2 linked regions of the Sandaracinus amylolyticus genome follow. The protein of the gene in region 1 binds, or shares a complex with, the protein of each later gene. Links are inferred from orthologs where the notes say so. Each region holds a gene or a part of one and is shown on either strand. Other genes may lie near its edges.

Region 1 (2,998 bases):
GTCGTCATGCTGCGCGGAGGTCGCGAGGGCGCGGCGGATCCGTTCGATCCCGCCTGCGCTCGCGCGTCGATGGGCGCGATCGTGAGCACGACCGTGATCGACGCCGACGTCGCGTCGCTGCGCGCGTTCGCGTCGCGCACCGGGACGCGTCTCGTCGCGGCCGTGCCGCGCGCGCGTCACGACTATCGCGCGGTGAGCTATCGGGGCGCGACCGCGCTCGTGCTCGGCTCCGAGCGCCAAGGCGCGAGCGACGCGATGATCGACGCGTGTGATCTCGCGGTGCGCATTCCGATGGCGACCGCGATGGACTCGCTCAACGCCGCGGTCGCATCGGCGGTGCTGCTCTACGAGGCGTACGGGCAGCGCTGTCCGCCCGAGCGCCGTCGCGCGTGACCGATCACGCGGGGTCGAGGAAGTCGGCGCGGATCGTCTTCTTCCCGTGCCCGGGGAACTCGACGTCGACGTTCGGCGGATCGCCGGTGCCGAAGCGCACCACCTTGCCCTGGCCGTAGCGCACGTGCTTGACGCTCTGCCCGACGCGCAGCGAGACCTGGCCGCCGCTCTTGCGCGTGACCTTGGCCTCGATCGGGCCCGCGGTGGTCGAGAGCACGCGCGACGGGCGCGCATCGAAGCGCTCCACGCGCGTGCTGCCGCGATCCTCGATCCACCCTGCGTTCGCGCGCCCGAAGCTCGGGCGATCCCCGGTGCCACCGACGAACTTCACGTCGGACCCGGGCAGCTCGTCGATGAAGCGCGAGCGCGTGCAGTCGCGCAGGTTGCCGAAGAAGTAGCGCGTGCTCGCCCACGAGAGGATCAGCCGCTCTCGCGCGCGTGTGAACGCGACGTACGCGAGGCGACGCTCTTCTTCGAGCTCCTCGGGATCCGCGTCCTGCTCGAGCCCGCGGAACGGGAACAGCTGCTCCTCCATGCCCGCGACGATCACGACCGGGAACTCGAGCCCCTTCGCGGCGTGCACGGTCATCAGCGTGACGATCTCGTTCTCGCCCTTGCTGTCGCCGCCCTCGGCGTCGGTCTGCAGCGTCACGCGCTCGAGGAACGCGGTGAGCGTCGGCTCTTCCGCTTCCGCGACGAACTGCTCCATCGAGCCCACGAGCTCGGCGAGGTTCTCGAGGCGTGCGTCGGCTTCCGGCGTGTTCTCGGCCTGCAGCGCCTGCACGTATCCCGTCTCGTCGAGCACCGTGCGCGCGAGCCCCGGAAGGTCGAGGTCCGCGACCTTCGCGCGCAGCGACTCGATCAGCCCGACGAAGTCCCCGAGCTTGTTCCCGCCGCGCTCCTCCGACTGCGCCTTGCACGCCTCCCACACGCCGTTGCCCGCGGCCGCGGCGCGATCGAGCAGTCGATCGATCGTCGTCTTGCCGATGCCGCGCGCCGGCACGTTGATGATGCGCAGCAGCGAGACGTCGTCCTCGGGCACCGAGAGCACGCGCAGGTACGCGAGCAGATCCTTCACCTCGGCGCGATCGTAGAAGCGCACGCCCCCGACGACGCGATAGGGCAGCGACGCCGCGCGCAGCGCTTCTTCGAGCACGCGCGACTGCGCGTGGATGCGATAGAAGATCGCGAGATCCGCGAGCGACTTGCCCTCGTTCTTCAGCGCGCGCGCGGTGGTGACGACGAGGTTCGCCTCTTCACGCTCGGTGTTGAGCCGGTGCACCTCGACCTTCGCGCCCTCGTCGTTGTCGGTCCAGAGCTCCTTGGGCTCGCGATCGAACGCGCGCGAGATCACCGCGTGCGACGCGCGGAGGATGCGCTTGGTCGAGCGGTAGTTCTGCTCGAGCTTGACGACGTGCGCGTCCGGGAAATGCCGCCGGAAATCGAGGATGTTGCGGCGATCCGCGCCGCGCCATCGATAGATGCTCTGGTCGTCGTCGCCGACCACGCAGAGCGCGCGGTGCACGCTCGCGAGCGCGAGCACCATGCGCAGCTGCGAGTGGTTCGTGTCCTGGAACTCGTCGACCAGGATGTGCTGGAAGCGCGTCGCGAGCTCTTTGCGCAGCACCTCGTCGTTCTCGAGCGCGCGCACCATGCGGTAGATGAGATCGCCGAAGTCGAGCGCGCTCGCCGCGGCCATGCGCTTCTCGTACTCGGTCACGATCGCGCGCACGTGCGGCGTGTCGACGACCCCGGCGTCGATCTCCGAGGGCTCGACCATCTCCTGCTTCGCGCGCTCGATGCGCCCCGCGATCGACTTCGGCGGGAAGCGCTTCTCGTCCATCTTCAGGTCGCGCAGGACGCGCGTGATCATCGCGCGCTGATCGGCCTCGTCGTAGATCGTGAAGTCGCGCCGCAGGCCGATGCGATCGTGGTAGCGGCGGAGCAGGCGCGCGCACGTCGCGTGGAACGTGCCGACCTGTAGATCGCGCGCGGCGCCCGGCACGAGGTGCTCGAGGCGCTCGCGCATCTCCTGCGCGGCCTTGTTCGTGAACGTGACCGCCAGGATCCGCCACGGCGGGATCCCCCGCTCCGCGACGAGGTTCGCGACCCGGTGCGTGATCACGCGCGTCTTGCCGCTTCCCGCGCCCGCGAAGACCACGAGCGGCGCATCGCCGTGCAGGACCGCGTCGCGCTGGGGCGGGTTCAGGGTCGAGAGGTCGATGGCCATGCGAGCCGTCGCTCATACCCGACGGCGACGCCGTGTTCCAACCCCGCGGGCGTCCGTGCTACGGATCCGCGAGATGACGCGCGCCAGGCGGGACGCCGAGCTCCCTGCGAGCGGCGCGGGGACGCGGCCCTCGGCGGCCAAGTCTCCGGCCGGGCCGCGCGCGTCCGACGACGATCACGACGTCTCGGGCGAGTCCGAGGCGTCGCGCCTCGCTTCGGACGAGAACGCGGCCGACGAGAACCTCGACGCGGCGGTGAATCCCGAGGCATCGGGCGCGTCTGACCCGGACGATGCGAGCCCCGATCGCGATGCCGCCGAGACTCTCGATGCCGCAGCCCTGGAGAAGCTCGGCGACGAGCTCCCTCCCGCTGCGCG
Region 2 (3,029 bases), 6.9 Mb from region 1 along the record:
CCGTCGACGACGTCGAGGCTCGCCGTTCCGTCGGTGAACGCGACCATGCCCCCGACGTTGCTCGGGACCATCGCGCGACAGCTCGTGCCGGACGCGCTGCACCCGAGCGCGCACTCCGTCACCACCGGCGCGCCGCCGACGCACGTCGTCAGCTGTCCGCCGGCGCAGGTCGGCGGCCCGCTGCAGCCGGCGTCGGGCTGACCTGCGTCGCGTCCCGAGTCGATCCCCGCGTCGATCCCGGCGTCGTCGATGACGATCCCGCCGTCGAAGCCCGCGTCCTCGTCGACGACGCCGGTGTCCCCGGCGTCCTCGTCGATCGAGCTCGCGTCGATCCCGCCTCCGTCGCGCCCGCCGCCGTCGAGCTGTGTCGGTCCGTCCCCTTCGAAGCCCACTCGTTCGAGCGCGCATCCGGTCAGCCCGGCGAGCCCACACGCAGCGACGATGAAGAGAAGACAGCGGTACGTCACCGACCCAGGATCGGGGAACGGGCCGCGCGTTTCAACGTCCCCGCGCGCGTCCCCGATTGCCCGAACGGGCCGCCGCCCCGCGCGCCGGAGCCTTCTTCGCGCTCGACGCGCTCGCCGCCACCGGAGCGCCATCCATCTGCGACTCGAGCTTCTTGATCCGATCGCGCAGCTCCGCCGCCTTCTCGAACTCGAGCTGCTCCGCCGCGAGCAACATCTCGCTGCGCAGCTCCTCGATGCGCTCGGGCAGGCTCTTGCTCGTGTCCTCCGCGACGTCGCGCCCGCGCGGCACGCTCGACCAGTCGGCGCCGCCGCTCGAGGGGTCGAGATCGAGCACCGCGCGCTTCACGGTCTCCGGCGTGATCCCGTGCTCTTCGTTGTATTTCTGCTGGATCTCGCGGCGCCGGTTGGTCTCGTCCATCGCGTACTGCATCGCGTCGGTGACCCTGTCGGCGTACATGAGCACTTCGCCGCGGACGTTTCGCGCCGCGCGCCCGATCGTCTGGATCAGCGAGCGCGGCGAGCGCAGGAAGCCTTCCTTGTCGGCGTCGAGGATCGCGACGAGCGACACCTCGGGCAGATCGAGACCCTCTCGCAGCAGGTTGATCCCGACGAGCACGTCGAACTCGCCGCGCCTCAGATCGCGCAGGATCTCGACGCGCTCGAGCGTGTCGACGTCGCTGTGGAGATAACGAACGCGCACGCCGAGCTCCGAGTAGTACTCGGTCAGATCCTCGGCCATGCGCTTGGTCAGCGTGGTCACGAGCACGCGCTCGTCGCGCTCCACGCGCCCGCGGATCTCGCCGAGCAGATCGTCGACCTGGTTCGTCACCGGCCGGACGTGGATCACCGGATCGATCAGGCCCGTGGGGCGGATGATCTGCTCGACGACCTCGCCCTGCGTCTCCTCGAGCTCGTACTCGCCGGGCGTCGCGCTGACGAAGATCGTGTCGCCCGCGCGCTGCCAGAACTCGTCGAACTGCAGCGGTCGGTTGTCGAGCGCGCTCGGCAGACGGAACCCGTGATCGACGAGGATCTCCTTCCGCGCGCGATCGCCCCGGAACATCGCGGCGATCTGCGGGACCGTCTGGTGCGACTCGTCGAGCACCAGGAGGAAGTCCTGCGCGAAGTAGTCGATCAGCACCGGCGGCGGCTCGTCCTTCATCCGTCCGCTCAAGTGCCGCGAGTAGTTCTCGATGCCGTGGCAGAACCCGGTCTGCTCCATCATCTCGAGGTCGTAGAGCGTGCGCTGCTCGAGCCGCTGCTTCTCGACGAGCTTCATCTCGCTCGAGAGGTCCTCGAGCCGATCCTGCAGCTCGGTCTTGATCCCCTCGATGGCGCGCTTCCGCTGCTCTTCGGGCGTGACGTAGTGCGAGCCCGGGAAGATCGCGTAGCCGCTCAGCTCGCGGATCGGCTTGCCGCGCAGCGGATCGATCTCCTGGATGCGATCGATCTCGTCGCCCCAGAACTCGACGCGGATCGCCTTCGTCTCCTCGCTGACCGGGAAGATCTCGACCACGTCGCCGCGCACGCGGAACGTGCCTCGATGGAAGTCGACGTCGTTCCTCTCGTACTGCACGTCGACGAGGCGCCGCAGCAGCTCGTCGCGCCGGATCTGCTGGCCCTTCTCGATCCGGATCATCATCTCGACGTACGAGTCGCGCGAGCCGATGCCGTAGATGCACGAGACGCTCGCCACGATGATCACGTCGCGACGCGAGAGCAGCGCGCGGGTCGCGCTGTGCCGCATGCGATCGATCTTCTCGTTGATGATCGCGTCTTTCTCGATGTACGTGTCGCTCGACGGGACGTACGCCTCGGGCTGGTAGTAGTCGTAGTAGCTGACGAAGTACTCGACCGCGTTGTTCGGGAAGAGCTCGCGCATCTCGCCGTAGAGCTGCGCCGCGAGCGTCTTGTTCGGCGCCATGATCAGCGCGGGACGCTGCGTGCGCTGGATGACGTTCGCGATGGTGAACGTCTTTCCGCTGCCGGTGATCCCGAGCAGGCACTGACGCTTCGCACCTTGCTCGAGCCCGCGCACCAGCGCCTCGATGGCCGCCGGCTGATCGCCGCGCGGCTGCATGTGCGTCACGAGCTCGAAGCGATCGTCGTTGGTCATGCGAGCCGCAAAAACTAGAGCCCGGAGGCCATGACGGCCAGCCGGGCTCCAGTCTCACCTGTCAGCTTTCTGTCAGGTACGCGCGAACCGATCGCGGGATCCGATCGCGTCGCCCCCGCGGGTCCCTACCGTCCGCGCGCCTCGCGCGCTGCCGTCCGAGACCTGCGGGACGCGCACTCCAGTGAGGGATCAGCAGTGGCGGCCACGACCCGCGGGGTCGTTGGGATCGCTGTCGCTGCAGCTGCGGCGACCACGACCGCAACCGGCGCGATCGGCGTTGGGGCCGCCGTCGCTGTCGGTGACGCCGTTGCCGCGTCCACGGCCGCCGGGATCGGCGTTCGGGCCACGATCGCTGTCGGTGCACTGCGCTTCCGCCTGGCTCGGCGTCGTCGCGGCGATGATGCCTGCCGCGCCGAGCACGGCGCCTCCGAGCAGCGCGATGCTCG

Evidence for each region. The genes of interacting proteins can lie anywhere in the genome.
Region 2: the proteins of DB32_RS12035 (region 1) and uvrB are in contact, whole or in part, in a crystal structure (PDB 7EGT), measured with the Thermus thermophilus proteins. The link is inferred for Sandaracinus amylolyticus from one-to-one orthologs. Residues at the interface, in WP_096412145.1 of Thermus thermophilus: His654, Arg656, Phe657, Gln666, Asp668, Glu669, Lys680, Arg681, Leu682, Ser683, Lys685, Tyr686, Ala687; in WP_096411307.1 of Thermus thermophilus: Glu23, Leu25, Arg26, Asp27, Gly28, Glu29, Arg30, Phe31, Arg55, Glu326, Asp327, Phe328, Glu379, Ser382, Gln383, His398, Gly400, Arg401.

The regions. Positions count from the first base shown.
Region 1 is NZ_CP011125.1:2,876,351-2,879,348, forward strand. What follows is about bases 11-2,941. They hold DB32_RS12035 (ATP-dependent helicase), read right to left. Parts: upstream 2,624-2,941; coding sequence 398-2,623; downstream 11-397. Other genes in these bases: DB32_RS12030 (TrmH family RNA methyltransferase), read left to right, coding at 11-393; DB32_RS49940 (sigma-70 family RNA polymerase sigma factor), read left to right, coding at 2,697-2,941. Also shown: more of DB32_RS12030, read left to right, coding at 1-10; more of DB32_RS49940, read left to right, coding at 2,942-2,998. UniProt on the Escherichia coli protein: A helicase with DNA-dependent ATPase activity. Unwinds DNA duplexes with 3'-5' polarity. Translocates on single-stranded DNA with 3'-5' polarity. Initiates unwinding more efficiently from a nicked substrate than double-stranded DNA.
Region 2 is NZ_CP011125.1:9,775,595-9,778,623, reverse strand. Bases 42-3,003 are described here. They hold uvrB (excinuclease ABC subunit UvrB), read right to left. Parts: upstream 2,584-3,003; coding sequence 499-2,583; downstream 42-498. Other genes in these bases: DB32_RS41360 (hypothetical protein), read right to left, coding at 2,773-3,003; DB32_RS41370 (hypothetical protein), read right to left, coding at 42-467. Also shown: more of DB32_RS41370, read right to left, coding at 1-41; more of DB32_RS41360, read right to left, coding at 3,004-3,029. UniProt on the Escherichia coli protein: The UvrABC repair system catalyzes the recognition and processing of DNA lesions. A damage recognition complex composed of 2 UvrA and 2 UvrB subunits scans DNA for abnormalities.